DNA from 3 places in the Geodermatophilus sp. SYSU D01036 genome. Region 3 is predicted to be linked to each of the others. Evidence: predicted binding sites of a transcription regulator. Region 3 holds the regulator's gene; each other region holds the start of a gene.
What was found. Region 3 encodes LexA, which represses DNA repair genes until DNA is damaged. Its sites were predicted from a motif close to TCGAACANNTGTTCGA; they were not measured.
Positions count from the first base shown of each region.

Region 1: a site for LexA is predicted at 2,332-2,347, ahead of ACI8AR_RS03545 (DUF6504 family protein). Genes of this name have one in related genera too.
Region 2: a site for LexA is predicted at 2,402-2,417, ahead of dnaB (replicative DNA helicase). Genes of this name have one in related genera too.

Region 1 covers NZ_JBJGZJ010000002.1:223,601-228,563, reverse strand. The annotation lists gene ACI8AR_RS03555 (DNA polymerase III subunit alpha) at 1-1,446, opposite strand, end outside; gene ACI8AR_RS03550 (SAV_6107 family HEPN domain-containing protein) at 1,443-1,922, opposite strand; gene ACI8AR_RS03545 (DUF6504 family protein) at 1,922-2,248, opposite strand; gene ACI8AR_RS03540 (YbaK/EbsC family protein) at 2,482-3,015, shown strand; gene ACI8AR_RS03535 (GNAT family N-acetyltransferase) at 3,030-3,605, shown strand; gene ACI8AR_RS03530 (phytoene desaturase family protein) at 3,608-4,963, shown strand, end outside.
Region 2 covers NZ_JBJGZJ010000016.1:2,767-7,729, forward strand. The annotation lists gene ACI8AR_RS15910 (molybdopterin cofactor-binding domain-containing protein) at 1-83, opposite strand, end outside; gene ACI8AR_RS15915 (DUF3237 family protein) at 390-851, shown strand; gene dnaB (replicative DNA helicase) at 932-2,296, opposite strand; gene rplI (50S ribosomal protein L9) at 2,887-3,333, opposite strand; gene rpsR (30S ribosomal protein S18) at 3,345-3,581, opposite strand; gene ACI8AR_RS15935 (single-stranded DNA-binding protein) at 3,667-4,152, opposite strand; gene rpsF (30S ribosomal protein S6) at 4,155-4,442, opposite strand; gene ACI8AR_RS15945 (hypothetical protein) at 4,589-4,963, opposite strand, start outside.
Region 3 covers NZ_JBJGZJ010000005.1:6,574-11,536, forward strand. The annotation lists gene ACI8AR_RS07590 (phosphatase PAP2 family protein) at 1-52, shown strand, start outside; gene ACI8AR_RS07595 (hypothetical protein) at 24-1,094, shown strand; gene lexA (transcriptional repressor LexA) at 1,124-1,903, opposite strand; gene ACI8AR_RS07605 (LysM peptidoglycan-binding domain-containing protein) at 2,141-2,776, shown strand; gene ACI8AR_RS07610 (hypothetical protein) at 2,898-3,473, shown strand; gene nrdR (transcriptional regulator NrdR) at 3,973-4,518, shown strand; gene ACI8AR_RS07620 (vitamin B12-dependent ribonucleotide reductase) at 4,655-4,963, shown strand, end outside.

The sequences.
Region 1 (4,963 bases), on a different contig from region 3:
GGTGTCCATCATCGAGATGCAGCTGACCCGGTGGGCGCCGAAGCGGTCGAGGACCGCGTCGTAGACCTCCATCCGCCGGGCGGACTCCACGTCGATGTCGATGTCGGGCAGCTGGTGGCGCAGCGGGGAGAGGAACCGCTCCATCAGCAGGCCGTAGCGGATCGGGTCGACGTCGGAGATGCCGAGCAGGTAGGTGACCAGGCTGCCCGCGCCCGACCCGCGCGCGGCCGCCCGGACCCGCAGGCCCCTGATGAGGTCGACGACGTCGGCGACGGTGAGGAAGTAGGACGGGTAGCCGAGGGAGTCGATGACGGCGAGCTCCTCCTCGAGCCGCCGGGTCACCCGCGCCGTGCGGGCCATCCCGCGCCGGCCGAGCCCGGCCTCGCAGCGGGCGCGCAGCACCTCGGAGGGGTCCATCCCCTGCTCGCCGGGCGCGGTGACGACGTCGAGCTCGGGATAGCGCACGGTGCCGATGCCGAGGTCCTCGCGGACGTCGACGGCGCACTGCTCGGCCAGCCGGGCGGTGCGCTCGGTCAGCCGCAGCGCGGCGTCGCGGTCGGGGCCGGCGAGGTCCGCGGCGACCTCGGCCATCTCCTTGCCCGACTTGAGGTAGCCCTCGGCGGTGCGCCGGTCGACGTGCCGCGTGTCGAGGGCGACCAGCCGCCGGGAGGCGTCGAGGACGTCGGCGGTGGGCGCGTCGAGGGCGTCGACGTAGCGGACGGCGTTGGTGAGCACCGCCGGCACGCCCTCCTCGTCGGCGAAGCGCAGCAGCCGCTGGGCGCGGGAGCGGTCGCCCCGGCCGCGGTGGTGCACCACCTCCAGCACCAGCGAGCCCGGGCCGAACACCGACCGCCAGGCGTCCAGCCGCGCGGAGGCGACGTCGGCCCGCCCGGCCGCGAGCGCCCGGCCCACCGGCGAGTCCGGCCCCAGCACCGCGACCAGCCCGGGCGCGTGCTCGGCGGCCAGCGCGAGCGAGGCCACCGGCTCGCCGCGGGTGCCGCGCAGGTGCGTGGCGCTGGTCAGCCGGCACAGCGAGCGCCAGCCGGCGCCGTCGCGGGCGAGGAAGGTGACCCGCGGCAGCCGCGGGTCGACACCGGCGCCGCCCCGCACCGGGTGGCGCCGCGCCGGCGCCGGCCGCGCGGGGGCGCGCCCGGTGCGGCGCAGGGAGAACTCGTCCTCGCCCAGCACGTGCGCCCGCGCCGGCGGCACGGTGGTGTCCACCGTCGGCGCGACCGCGAGGTCGACGCCGAAGACCGGCCGCAGCCCGGCCGACCGGCAGGCCAGCGCGAACTTGACCGTGCCGTAGAGACCGTCGCGGTCGGTCAGGGCCAGCGCCGTCATGCCGTGCTCGGCGGCGCGCGCGACCAGGTCGGCCGGGTGGTTGGCCCCGTACCGCAGGGAGTAGCCGGAGGCGACGTGCAGGTGGACGAAGGGGTCCCCGCTCACCGCCCGCGGGCGGGACGGTGGGCGGTGCCGCCGACCACGCGCGGCCGGGGCGCCGGCTCGGGCGTGGTGGCCAGCAGCTCCTCGACCACGGCGAGGAAGGTCCCGGCGTCGCGGACCAGGTCGTCGGCCTCGCGCTCGGTGACCGCGCGGGACAGCCCGGCCTCGGCCGCGGCGCGCTTGGCCGCGCCGGCGGCGAAGAAGGTGGCCCACTCCCCCAGCTCGGGGGCGACCTGCTCGAGCAGCACCCAGGCGCTGCGCGGCCGGCGGCGGCCGCTCTCCGGCCGGGTGCGGGCGGCCAGCACGCCCGCGGCGGCCCGCAGCGCCGCCAGGTGCGCGGTGGCGTAGCGGCGGCACGCGTCGGGGGCGTGCCGGGCCTCGGCCAGGGCCCGGGTGGCCTGGTCCAGCAACTGGCCCGCGGCCGCCGGGAGCGGCGGGGGCAGGGGAAGCTGCTGGGCCATGGCGTGCGCGGCGCCCATCAGTCGTGCACCCGCACGAGAGACCAGCGGTTGTCCGCGGCGTCCCAGCACAGGTCGTAGACCCCGGCGAAGCTCATCCGCGAGCGGCCGGCCCGCAGCGCCTCCACCCGGAACACCTCCCGGGGGGCGACCAGGTCGGCCGAGGCGCCGCCGGGGGTGCCGGCGGCCCGCTGCCACCACGGCGCGGTCTCGACCCACGAGTCGAGCAGCTCGCCGACGACGTAGCGGCCCTGCCCGCGCCAGAACTGCGCCGGCCCGAGCGGACCGCGCTCGACCTGCACCTCCTCGCCGGCCCGCTCGCCGACGTCACCCAGCACCCGGCTCATGCCCGTCTCCCCACCCCGTGCCGCGTCTCGACGGTCTGCCCACCGCCCGGGCGGGGAAGGTCCCGGGGCGGTGGCCGACCTGTTCGAACGTGTGTTCGAACACCTCGAGTAGACCCGACCGCGCCGGTCCCGTCAAGCCGGACGCGCTCCCGCGTCCTCCCCCGGGAGGAGCCCCTCCCGCCCGCGTGCCGGACGGTACGGCGGGGGTACGACAGCGGTGGCAGGATCAGCGCATGAGCCGACCCGCCCACCCCCGGGTGGCCGCGATCGCCGGCCTGCTCGCCGGGGCCGGCGCCACCGGGCGGGTCCACGAGCTCGCCGACGGCGCGCACACCGCCGCCGCGGCCGCCGCACAGCTCGGCGTCCCGGTCGGGGCCATCGCCAACAGCCTGGTGTTCGACGTCGGCGGGCAGCCGCTGCTCGTGCTGACCAGCGGCGCGCACCGGGTCGACGTCGCGAAGGTGGCCGCCCTGCTCGGCGTGCCCCGCGTGGAGCGCGCCTCGGCCGCCTTCGTCCGCGCGCACACCGGCCAGCCGATCGGCGGGGTCGCCCCGGTCGGCCACCCGGCGCCGATCGGCACCCTCGTCGACGTCGAGCTGGCCCGGTACGACCAGGTGTGGGCCGCTGCGGGCCACCCGTCCGCCGTCTTCCCCACCAGCTACGACGAGCTGCTGCGACTGACCGCCGGCACCCCCGCCGAGGTCGGGAGCGGCCCGACCGCCGACGGTCCGGCCGCCGCTCCCCACCCCGCCGCGGTGGGCCCGTGAACGAGGAGAACCCCGTGACCGGCACGACGCCCGCGACGCGGGTGACCGAACTGCCCGCAGGCTGGCTGCGCGAGCACATGCACGAGGCGCTGGCCATCTACGGCGAGGCGATGGGCTATGACGCCTCGGTGGTCGCCGGCCGCTACGGCTACGCCGTCCAGCACACCGAGCGCCCCGGCTTCCGCGCCGTCGGGGCCTTCGCCGCGACCCCGGACGGCGAGCAGCTGGTCGGCTTCGGCTACGGCTACCTCGTCGCCCCCGGCCAGTGGTGGCACGACCAGGTGCGCGCGGCGCTGGACCGGCGCACCGCCAAGCGCTGGCTGCCCGGCGCGTTCGAGGTGTGCGAGCTGCACGTGCACCCCGAGGCGCAGAGCCGCGGGCTGGGCCGGCGGCTGCTGCACGCGCTGGTCGAGGGCGTGGACGCGCCGGTCGCGCTGCTGTCCACCCCGGACGCCGACACCAAGGCGTTCCGGCTGTACCACGCCGACGGGTTCGTCGACCTCGCCCGCGGCCACCACTTCCCCGGGGACGCCCGGCCCTTCGCCATCCTCGGCGCCCGGCTGCCGCTGCGGCCGGTACCCGGCACCTGAGCGTGCGGGAGCCGGACCGGGCCGTCGACGCCGTCGTCGTCGGCGCCGGCCACAACGGGCTGGTCGCCGCCTGCTACCTGGCGCGCGCCGGGCTGGCCGTCGAGGTGGTCGAGCGCGACGACGTCCTCGGCGGGGCGGTGTCCACCGTGGAGCGCTGGCCCGGCGTCCGGGTCGACCGCGGCTCCAGCGCGCACGTGATCGTCCGACACAGCGGGGTCGTCGAGGAGCTCGACCTCGCCGCCCACGGCCTGCGCTACGTGGACTGCGACCCGTGGGGCTTCGCGCCCGCCCCGGCGCCCGGTGACCCCGGCCCGGACGGCCGCCCGCTGGTGTTCTCCGTCGACCTCGACGCCACCTGCGCCTCGATCGCCGCCGCCTGTGGGCCCGACGACGCCGACGCCTACCGCCGGTTCGTCGGCGTGTGGGGGCCGCGCAGCCGCGCCGTCGTCGACTCCTTCGGCCGCCGGCCCACCCCGCTGGGCCTGGCCCGCGCGTTCTGGCCGCTGGGCGCCCCGTCCGGCGACGCCCCGCGCACCCCCGGCGGCGACCTCGCCGCCGAGTTCCTCGGCTCCGGCGACGCGCTGCTGGACCGCTGGTTCGGCAGCGAGCGGCTCAAGGCGGCGCTGGCCTGGTTCGGCGCGCAGTCCGGCCCGCCGATGAGCGAGCCGGGCACCGCGGCGATGGTCGCCTGGGTGGCGCTGCTGCACGACACCCCGCCGGGCCACCCGGTGGGCGGGTCCGGCGGGCTCACCCAGGCGCTCCGGCGCCGGCTGGAGGCCGACGGCGGCCGGGTCGTCCTCGGCGACGGCGCCGCGCGGCTGCTCGTCGACGGCGGCCGCGTGACCGGCGTCGAGACGGTCTCCGGACGGCGGATCGCGGCCCCGGTCGTCGTCGCCGCCTGCCACGTGCTGGCCACCCGCGACCTCGCCGGCGACCACGCCCCGCCGGCGCTGGCCGACGCCGCCCCGCCGGTGGGCAACGGCTTCGGCCTGGTGCTGCGCTGCCTCACCGACGCGCTGCCGGCCTACCCCGGCGTCGACCCGGCCGTGTCGGCGCAGGGCCTGCAGCTGCTGTGCACCGACCGCGCGCAGCTGGCCGCCGCGCACGGCGACTGGCTGGGCGGCCGGCTGCCCCGCGAGCCGGTGCCGCTGGCGATGTCCTTCTCCGCCAGCGACGACACCCTCGCCCCGCCCGGGCGGCACGTGGTCACCGTGTGGGGCCAGTGGTACCCCTACGCGCTCGCCGACGGCGGCGACTGGGACGCCCTCGCCGACGCGGAGGCGCAGCGGCTGGTGGCCGCCGTCGACCGGTACGCCCCCGGCTTCGCCGCCTCGGTGCAGGACGTGTACGTCCAGACG
Region 2 (4,963 bases), on a different contig from region 3:
GCGACGAGGTAGGTGAGGAAGCGGCGGCGGCTGTGCGTGGCCGCGGGCTCGTCGGTGCGGGGGTGCTCGGGCAGGGTCGTCACGCGTTGGCCTCTCGACGGTGAGCGGTCGGTCGAGGACACGGCCGGGCTCGGCGGTGCTCGGCCCGGACCAACGAGCGGGCGCCACCCGGGTCACGACGTTGCAGTGCGACGGTGTGTCGCTGCAACGTCGCGCTCGGTGATCCACGTGGAACACCGCGGCGACAGACAGCGTCGGGACACGATGGCGCCGCACGGGCGGTCCGGGAGCGGCGCGTCCGCGTCCCCCCGGAGACCCGCCGGTTCCCCTTCTCCACGCACTGCGGACGGGGTTCCCATGGACCCGTGGCGTCGACCGAGGGAGGGGACATGGACGGCTACGTCCTGGAGGCGGCGGTGAGCGGGATGGTGCCCATCGGGGTGGTGCCCGAGGGCCTGCGGATCGACGTGGGCGTCGAGGGGACCATCACCGACGGGCCGATGGTCGGCGGCCGGGTCGTCGGCACCGACTTCCTGTTGGTCCGCCACGACGGCGTCGGGGTCCTCGACGTGCGGGAGGTGGTGCACCTGCCCGCGGGGACGACGGTGGCTGTCGCCGTCACCGGGTATCTCATCCCACCGTTCCCGATCCCGCCGCTGGACGAGATCACGCCCGACACCGAGTGGCCGGACGTCGACGTGCCCATCCACGGCGCCGCGACGCTGAGGACCGCCGACCCCTCGCTGGCCGCGCTCAACCGAACCGTGTACGGGATGACCGGCACGGTGAACATGGCGCGCGGGCAGATCCGTGCCCGCGCGGAGAGCCTGGCCCGCGTCGCGGTCTCCTGACCCCTGCGCACGGACGGCCCGGGACCACGACGGTCCCGGGCCCTCCTGCGCGTAGGCGCGGCCTCTCGGTCGGCCGCGTCTCAGTTGGCCATGTCGACGAAGCGGCTGTAGTGGCCCTGGAAGGCGACGGTGACGTTGGCCGTCGGGCCGTTGCGGTGCTTGACCAGCATGATGTCGGCCTCGCCGGCCCGAGGGCTCTCCTTCTCGTACATGTCCTCGCGGTGGATCATCATGACCATGTCGGCGTCCTGCTCGATCGAGCCGGACTCACGGAGGTCCGACAGCATCGGCTTCTTGTCCTGACGCTGCTCGGACCCACGGTTGAGCTGCGACATCGCGATGACCGGGACCTCGAGCTCCTTCGCCAGCAGCTTCAGCGCCCGGGAGAACTCCGAGACCTCCTGCTGGCGGCTCTCGACGCGCTTGCCCGACGTCATGAGCTGGAGGTAGTCGATGACCACGAGCTTGAGGTCGTTGCGCTGCTTGAGCCGCCGGGCCTTGGCCCGGATCTCCATCATCGTCATGTTCGGCGAGTCGTCGATGTAGAGCGGGGCGTCGGCCACCTCGCCCATCCGGCGGGCCAGCTTCGACCAGTCCTCGTCGGACAGCGTGCCGGCGCGCATGTGGTGCAGCGGCACCTTCGCCTCGGCCGACAGCAGCCGCATGGTGATCTCGTGCTTGCTCATCTCGAGCGAGAAGATGACGGCCGGCATGTGGTGCTTGACCGTGGCCGACCGCGCGATGTCCAGCCCCAGGGTCGACTTGCCCACACCGGGGCGGGCGGCGATGACGACCATCTGGCCCGCCTGCAGCCCGTTGGTCAGCTCGTCGAGGTCGCGGATGCCGGTGGGCACGCCGCGGGCGGTGCCGCCGCGGGAGGCGATGGCGTCGAGCTCGTCCATCGTGGGCTGCAGGACGTCCTCGAGGCGCGAGTAGTCCTCGCTCATCCGCTTCTCGGTGACCTCGTAGATCTCCTGCTGCGCGCGGTCGACGATGTCGTCGACGTCGCCCCGCCCGCCGGCCGCGCCGTAGCCCAGCTGCACCACGCGGGTGCCGGCCTCGACCAGGCGGCGCAGGGTGGCCTGCTCGGCCACGATCTGGGCGTAGTAGCCCGCGTTGGCCGCCGTCGGCGTCGAGGCGATGAGGGTGTGCAGGTAGACCGCGCCGCCCATCTTCGACAGCTGGTCGGTGCGGTTGAGCTCTGCGGCGACGGTGATCGCGTCGGCCGGCTCACCCCGGCCGTACAGGTCGAGGATGCAGTCGTAGATCAACTGGTGCGCCGGCCGGTAGAAGTCGTTGCCGGTCAGCTGCTCCACGACGTCGGCGATGGCGTCCTTGCTCATCAGCATGCCGCCCAGCACCGACTGCTCGGCCGCGACGTCCTGCGGCGGCTGCCGGTCGTACTCCGGCGCCGTCGCCTGCGGCCGGCTGAAGTCGTCGGCCACCGCCACCTGGGTACCTCCCTCTCCTCGGGGCACGCGCGCGCGTACAGACCCCGGCCGCCCGGCCGGGGCCCGGTGGGGGAAGCACCAGGACGCCTCGCGTGCCGCTCGAACACGCGTTCGAGGACATCACTACCCGGAGCCACCGACAGTTCGCGGAGGTCCGGCGCAGGAGACGACGGTAGGAAGCGGGGACGGACCCGTCCAACACCCGTGTGGGCCGCGTTCTGCACAACTTGTGGACAAGTCGGTGGACAGCCGGAGTCGACATGTGGAGACAGGGAGGACACCGGCCCGTCGTGCCGCGGTCCCGCGGGCGTCACCTGCGTCCCGGCCGCCCACCGGCTGTGGACACGAGAAAGTCGGCGCGCCGGGGGCGCCGGGCGTGTCGTGTCGTCCCGCCCGGCGCAGCCGTCACAGGCGCCCACCGGCACCGGGAGCCCGCCCGCGACGCCGTCCGGCGGGCCCGCGGCGTCCCCCCTGCCGCGGTCCGGGGGCTCAGGGGCCCCGGGGAGTCCGGCACGGCCCCCGAGACGCCGCGAGGGGCGCCGGACGGGTGTCCGACGCCCCTCGCGGGCGGTGCTGCGGCGTTCTCAGCCGGCGACGACCTCGATGGGGAGGGTCGTCGTGACCTCCGGGTGCACCCGCACGGTGACGGTGTGCTTGCCGGTGGTCTTGATGCTGCTCGGCAGCTCGATGCGGCGGCGGTCCAGCTCCGGGCCACCGGCGGCCGTGACGGCCGCGGCGACGTCGGCGGTGGTGACGCGGCCGAACAGGCGGCCGCCGTCACCGGCGCGGGCGGGCACCCGGACGGTCAGGCCGGAGAGGCGGCCGGCCACGGCCTGGGCCTCATCGAGCGACCGCACCTCGCGGGCGGCACGCGCCCGGCGCAGCGACTCGACCTGCTTCTCGGCACCGCGGGTGGCGACGATGGCCAGGCCGCGGGGCAGGAGGTAGTTGCGGCCGTAGCCGCCCTTGACCTCGACGGTGTCACCGGAGGACCCGAGACCGGTGACCTCCTGCGTCAGGATCAGCTTCATCGTGCTCATGGTCAGCGCGCCGTCGAGGTGTAGGGCAGCAGGGCCATCTCACGGCTGTTCTTGACGGCCGTGGCGACGTCCCGCTGGTGCTGGCTGCAGTTGCCGCTCACGCGGCGGGCACGGATCTTGCCGCGGTCGGAGATGAACTTCCGCAGCAGCGTCGTGTCCTTGTAGTCGATGTAGGTCGCCTTGTCCTTGCAGAACTGGCAGACCTTCTTCTTGGGCTTGCGCACGGGGGGCTTGGGCACTGGGTTCTCCAGGTACGACTAGATCTGGGGTGTGGATGGCCCCCTCGCAGGGGCCCGCGGCGTGGGGGGCGAGAGGGTCCTTCTGTCAGAAGGGAGGCTCGTCGGACGGGCCGGCGGGCGTCGACCACGGGTCGCTCGCGCCGCCGCCGAAACCGCCGCCACCGCCACCGCCGCCGAAACCGCCACCGCCGCCGCCACCCTCACCGCGCGAGGCACGGGTGACCTTCGCGGTGGCGTAGCGCAGCGAGGGACCGATCTCGTCGACCTCGAGCTCGACGACGGTGCGCTTCTCGCCCTCCTTCGTCTCGAACGAGCGCTGCTTGAGGCGCCCCGAGACGATGACCCGCGAGCCGCGGGTGAGGGACTCGGCCACGTTCTCGGCCGCCTGCCGCCAGACGTTGCAGCGGAGGAACAGCGCCTCGCCGTCCTTCCACTCCTGCGACTGCCGGTCGAAGGTGCGCGGCGTCGAGGCGACCGTGAAGTTGGCGACCGCGGCCCCCGACGGCGTGAACCGCAGCTCCGGGTCGGAGGTCAGGTTGCCGATGACGGTGATGACGGTCTCGCCGGCCATGGTCAGTGGACCTCGGGCCGGAGCAGCTTGGTCCGCAGGACCGACTCGTTCAGGTTGAGCTGCCGGTCGAGCTCGGCGACCGCGGCGGGCTCGGCCTGGATGTCGACGACGGCGTAGATGCCCTCGACGTGCTTCTTGATCTCGTAGGCCAGGCGGCGCCGGCCCCAGATCTCGGTCTTGACGGTGCCACCGGAGTTGGTGACGACGGTCAGGAACCGGTCGAGGGAGGGAGCGATCGTGCGCTCCTCCAGGTCGGGGTCGAGGATGACCATCAGTTCGTAGTGACGCACGGAGAACCCCACCTCCTCTGGTCTGGGCGGCTGCAGGACGTCTGCAGCAGGAGGGTCGTACACGCGTCGCGCGCCCTGCCTGCCTCGGACGGCACACGGGACGCGCCCCCCGAGGATACCAGCGCCCCCACCGGCGCCCGCCGGGGTCAGCGGGAGCGGACCGCCCGGGAGGTGCGGACCAGCGCGGCGGTGCTGCCGGCCAGGGCGACGACGGCGACCAGCGCGGCGGGCGGCAGGGCCGGACCGGAGGAGGCGCCATCAGCAGTCACGGTGCTGCTCTCCTCGTCCAGCGCGCCGCCGTCGAGCCTGCCGAGCTCGCCGAGGACCGGCACCGCGGCGCCGTCGTAGCCGCCCGCGACCCCGCCGGAGCCGTCGGTGCCGCCGCTGCCGGACGCGGTGCCGGACGGGGAGCCGGCCCCGGGCAGCCGCGACGGGTCGAAGGCCGCGGACCCGCCGCCGGAGGGCGCCATCCGCGCCGCGCCGCCGCCGAGGTCGTAGGAGTAGGCGTCGCCGTCGACCCC
Region 3 (4,963 bases):
GCTGGTGCTGTCACGCTGGGCGAGTGCCCGAGCCGGCCGCCCGTCCGCGTAGCGTCGCCCGGCGGGCCCCGGCCGTCCTGCTGACCACGGTCCTGCTCGGCCTCCCGGCGGCCCCGGCCGCCGCCGAGGAGTCGGCCGCCCCCTCGGTCCGCTGCCAGGTGACCGACCCCCGGCTGGCCGAGCTCTCCGGCCTCGTCGACGTCGGCGACCGGGTGCTCGCCATGGTGGACGGCGGCGACCAGGTCGCCGTGTACGTGCTCGACGGCGCCTGCCAGGTGGTCGACGTGACCACCGCGCCGGTGGACCCCTACGACCCCGAGGACCTCGCCGTCGGCCCGGACGGCACGGTGTGGCTGGCCGACACCGGCGACAACACCGCGGTCCGGACGACGGTCGCGCTCGTCGCGCTGCGGCCCGACGGCGGGACGGCGCTGTACCGGCTGACCTATCCCGACGGCCCGCACGACGCCGAGGCGCTGCTGCTGGCCCCCGACGGCACGCCGTACGTGGTGACCAAGGAGGTGCTCGGGGCCAGCCACGTCTACCGGCCGGCCGCGCCGCTGGTCGACGGCGGCACGGTCGCGCTGGCCGACGTCGGCACGGTGGCGTTCACGCTCACCGGCACACCTGGCGGTCCCGTGGGCCGGGCGGGGCAGCTGATGGTCACCGGCGGGGCGGTGGCCCGCGACGGCAGCCGGATCGCGCTGCGCACCTACACCGACGCCTACGTCTGGCCGCTGACTGGCGCCGACGTCCCGGGGGCGCTGGCCGGGGAGCCCGTGCGGATCGCGCTGCCCGAGGCGCCGCAGGGGGAGGCGGTGTCGTTCACCGCGGACGGGAGCGCGCTGCTGGTGGCCGGCGAGGGCGTGCCCGGGGACGTCACCTCGGTGCCCGTCCCGGCGGGGTCCGCGCCGCCGGCGCCGGCGGGGTCCGACCCGGCCGGCCCGTCGCCGTCGGCGCTGCTCGGCGGGGACTCCGCGGGCCCGTCGCCGGTGACCGCGGGCGTGGCCGCGGCCGTCGTCGCGACCGCGCTGGTGTGGTGGGGCGAGCGGCTGCGCCGCCGCCGGTCCGGTGGTCCGCCCGCCGGCGCCTGAGCTCCGGCGCCGGCGGGCGGACCTGCGGCTCAGACCCGTCGCAGGACGGTGACGACGCGGCCGAGGATGGTGGCCTCGTCGCCGGGGATCGGCTCGTAGGCCGGGTTGTGCGGCAGCAGCCAGACGTGCCCGTCCCGGGGCTTGTAGGTCTTGACCGTGGCCTCGCCGTCGAGCATCGCGGCGACGATCTCGCCGTTCTCGGCGGTGGGCTGCTGGCGGACGACGACCCAGTCGCCGTCGCAGATGGCCGCGTCGACCATCGAGTCACCGGCGACGCGCAGCATGAACAACGTGCCCTCGCCGACGAGCTCGCGGGGGAGCGGGAAGACGTCCTCGACGGCCTGCTCGGCGAGCACTGGGCCACCGGCCGCGATCCGCCCGACCAGCGGCACGTAGGTGGGCGCGGTCGAGCCGTCGGCGGCCGCGGCGGGCGCAGCCGGGGCGGTCTCGCCCCCGGTCTCGCCGGGCAGCCGCACGTCGAGCGCGCGGGGCCGGTTGGGGTCGCGCCGCAGCCAGCCCTTCTTCTGCAGCACCGACAGCTGGTGGGCGACCGACGACGCCGACGACAGGCCCACCGCCTCGCCGATCTCGCGCACCGAGGGCGGGTAGCCGCGCCGCTCGATCGAGTCGCGGATGACCTCGAGGACCCGGCGCTGCCGCTGGGTCAGGCCGTCGCCGGCCTCGCCGCGGTCGGGGAAGGTGCGCACGGCGCCCGCGCCGTCCGCGCCGGCGCCGCGCTCCGCGGCCGGCCGGCGGGTCGTCGTGCCGCCGCCCCGGGTGCCCTGGCCGGTCCCGCTCGTGCCCGCCACGTCTCCTCCTCGCCGGCCGCGTCCCCGCGGCCCGTCCGTCGCCCTCCCGGCCCCGAGGCCGGTCGGCGGGCGGTGCGCCCGCACGGACCGTAGCGCGCCGGCGCCGGAGGTTCAAACGTGTGTTCGAAGGACACGCCGCGCCGCTCTCGCACTCGTCGGACCCGTGCGGTAGACATCCGATCAGACGTTCGATCGAACACGCGTTCGATGCGGTCGACCCGATCAGGAGGAGCGGTCATGGGCAGCGTGCGGCAGGCAGTGCTCGAGTTCGACGCGGCGGTCCGGGTCCCGTGGCGGCCGCCGCTCCGCGGGGAGGGCGCGCCGGCGGCCGCCGGTGCGGGCCGCTCCGCGTCGCCGGCGCGCACCGACCGGCCGGCTCCGCGCGCTGCCCTGCCGGGCTCGGGTCCCCGCGTCACCGGGCACCTGCGGCCGGTGCCCGACCTCCCCGCCGCGGCGCCCGCCCGCGCCGCCGGGCCGGCCGCCGAGGGGCCGCGCACCCGCCGCGACCCGGCCCGCCCGAGCGGTCGGCCGGTGCGCTCGGAGCCCGCCCGGGCCGCCGTCCGCGCTCGGTGTGCGCCGGCCCCGGCGCCGGTGCGGCTCACCCGCCGCGGGCGCCGCCTGGTCACCGTGCTGGTCCTCGCCGCCGGTGTCGGCGGCGCCGCCCTCGGCCGGGAGTTCCTCGCCCCCCACGACGGTCTGCGCCTGGCCGGCGGGAGCAGTGTCGTGGTCGAGAGCGGGGACACGGTGTGGTCGATCGCCGCGGAGGTCGCCGGCGCCGACCAGGACGTGCGCGCGGTGGTCGACGCGATCGAGGTGCTCAACGGCCTGGAGGGGGCGGTCGTCGTCCCCGGCCAGGTGCTCCGCCTGCCCTAGGCGCCCCGCGCCCGGCGCCGTCACCGCGGAGATGTTGACGAGACCACGCCGGTGAGTTCGTCAACCGTGCAGGCGCCGTCGTTTACGTTCCGGAGTCGTCAGGGCACTTACGGTCAGGAGCGTGTCAGCAGCCGTGAACAGCAGCGCAGCGGTGACCTTCCGGTCCCCGCAGGACGTCGAGGTGCTCGTGGACGGTGCCTGGGTGCCGGGCGCCATGCTCGGCTGGCGCCACGACGTGACCGGCGGCTGCGAGGCCCGCGTCCGGCTGCGCGACGCCGCGGGAGCGGACAGCTGGGTCGACCTGGCCGTCGTGCGGCTGCCCGAGCGGCACCTGACGCTGGCCTCCGGCCGCCCGGACCCGGCGGCCGACCCCGCGGGGACGGCCGTGCTCCCGGCCGTGGACCGGCGCGCGGTCGTCCCGGCTGCCCACGCCGCCCGCCGCGGTGCCCGCCGGCACGGCGGTGACGTCACCGCCGAGCAGCCCGCCGTCCGCCCCACCGCGGCCGGGCGGCACCGCGCGCCCGCCGGCTCCGGCCGGCACCGGGCGGTGACCGCCGAGATGCCGGTCGTCATCTGCCCGGCTCCGGCCGGCGGTGCGGCCGCGGAGGAGTCGGACATGCTGACCCGCCCCATCCGCCTCGGCGACCTGGTGCCGCACCCTCGCGGCGGCCGCCCCGCGGTCCGTCCTCCCGCCTGATCCGATGCCGGGGCGCGTCCCCGGCGGTCCTCCGTCCACCTCCGCCGGCGTCCCGCCGGACGTCCCGGGGAGGCGTCTGCGCGCCGGCCGGGCGTCCGCGCGTGCCCTGCGCGCGGTGGCCGGTTACACCCGGACACCCCTCCCCGCGCGCCGACACGCGCGGCTCCCCGGCGTGTCGTGTGACGGGAGGGAGTCCTGCTCGCGCCTGGTCACCACGGGGTCACGACCGGGTCTCGGCGGAAGAGACACGCGGGTTCCCACCTTGCAGATGTAGTGGAGCGCGGCCTACTGTCCCCCTACATCTAGTAGTTGCACCGATGGAAGTCCTCCACAGGCCGTCCTCAGGACCTCCACGGGGTGTCCACCGGATGTCCCCAGAGGGGTCCACAGACAGACGCAGACGGGCGGGTCCGCCAGGACCGGACGAGCCCGCCGGCACCAGCCGCCCGAGCCGGGTCCCCGGTCCGGGCGGGTCTACCGCGGAGGGAGGTGAACCGCAGTGCGCTGCCCGTTCTGCCACAACCCCGACAGCCGGGTGATCGACTCGCGCGAGGCCGACGAGGGTGCCACCACCCGTCGCCGCCGCTCGTGCCCGGCCTGCGGTCGCCGGTTCACCACCGTCGAGGAGGCGGTGCTCGCCGTCGTCAAGCGCAGCGGGGTCAGCGAGCCGTTCAACCGGACCAAGGTCGTCGCCGGGGTGCGGCGCGCCTGCCAGGGCCGGCCGGTCGACGAGGACCAGCTCCAGCAGCTGGCCCAGCAGGTCGAGGACGCCATCCGCGCCAGCGGGGTGGCCGAGGTCCCCAGCCACGAGGTGGGGCTGGCCATCCTGCAGCCGCTGCGCGAGCTCGACGAGGTCGCCTACCTGCGCTTCGCCAGCGTCTACCGCGCCTTCACCTCGGTCGAGGACTTCGAGAAGGAGATCACCGAGCTGCGTGCCCGCCACCACCGCGGCGGCACCCCGCCGCTGCCGGGGCTGCAGATCGAGCCGCCTGCGCCGCGCCGCCGGGGCTCCGCCCGCACCCCCTCCACCACCCGCGACGGCTGACCGCCGTCCGCGCGTCCAGACGTGCGCCGGCAGCGTCGCCGGCCCTCTCAGCACCACCGGAACCGTCAGCAGGACCAGATAGGAACAGGGTGGCTCTCTTCCCCAGCCGCCCGCACCACTCACCGAGGGAGAGCTCGTGACCGAGATCGAGGACCGCCCGGCAAGCCGTACGCGCCGGGCCGCCAAGGCGCCGACCAGGGGGAAGGGCCTGAAGGTCAAGCGGGTCTACACGACCGCCGGCGTCCACCCGTACGACGAGGTGACGTGGGAGCGTCGCGACGTCGTCATGACCAACTGGCGTGACGGCTCGATCAACTTCGAGCAGCGCGGCGTCGAGTTCCCCTCCGAGTGGAGCATCAACGCCACCAACATCGTCACCACGAAGTACTTCCGCGGCGCCGTCGGCACCCCGCAGCGGGAGAGCAGCCTGCGTCAGCTCATCGAC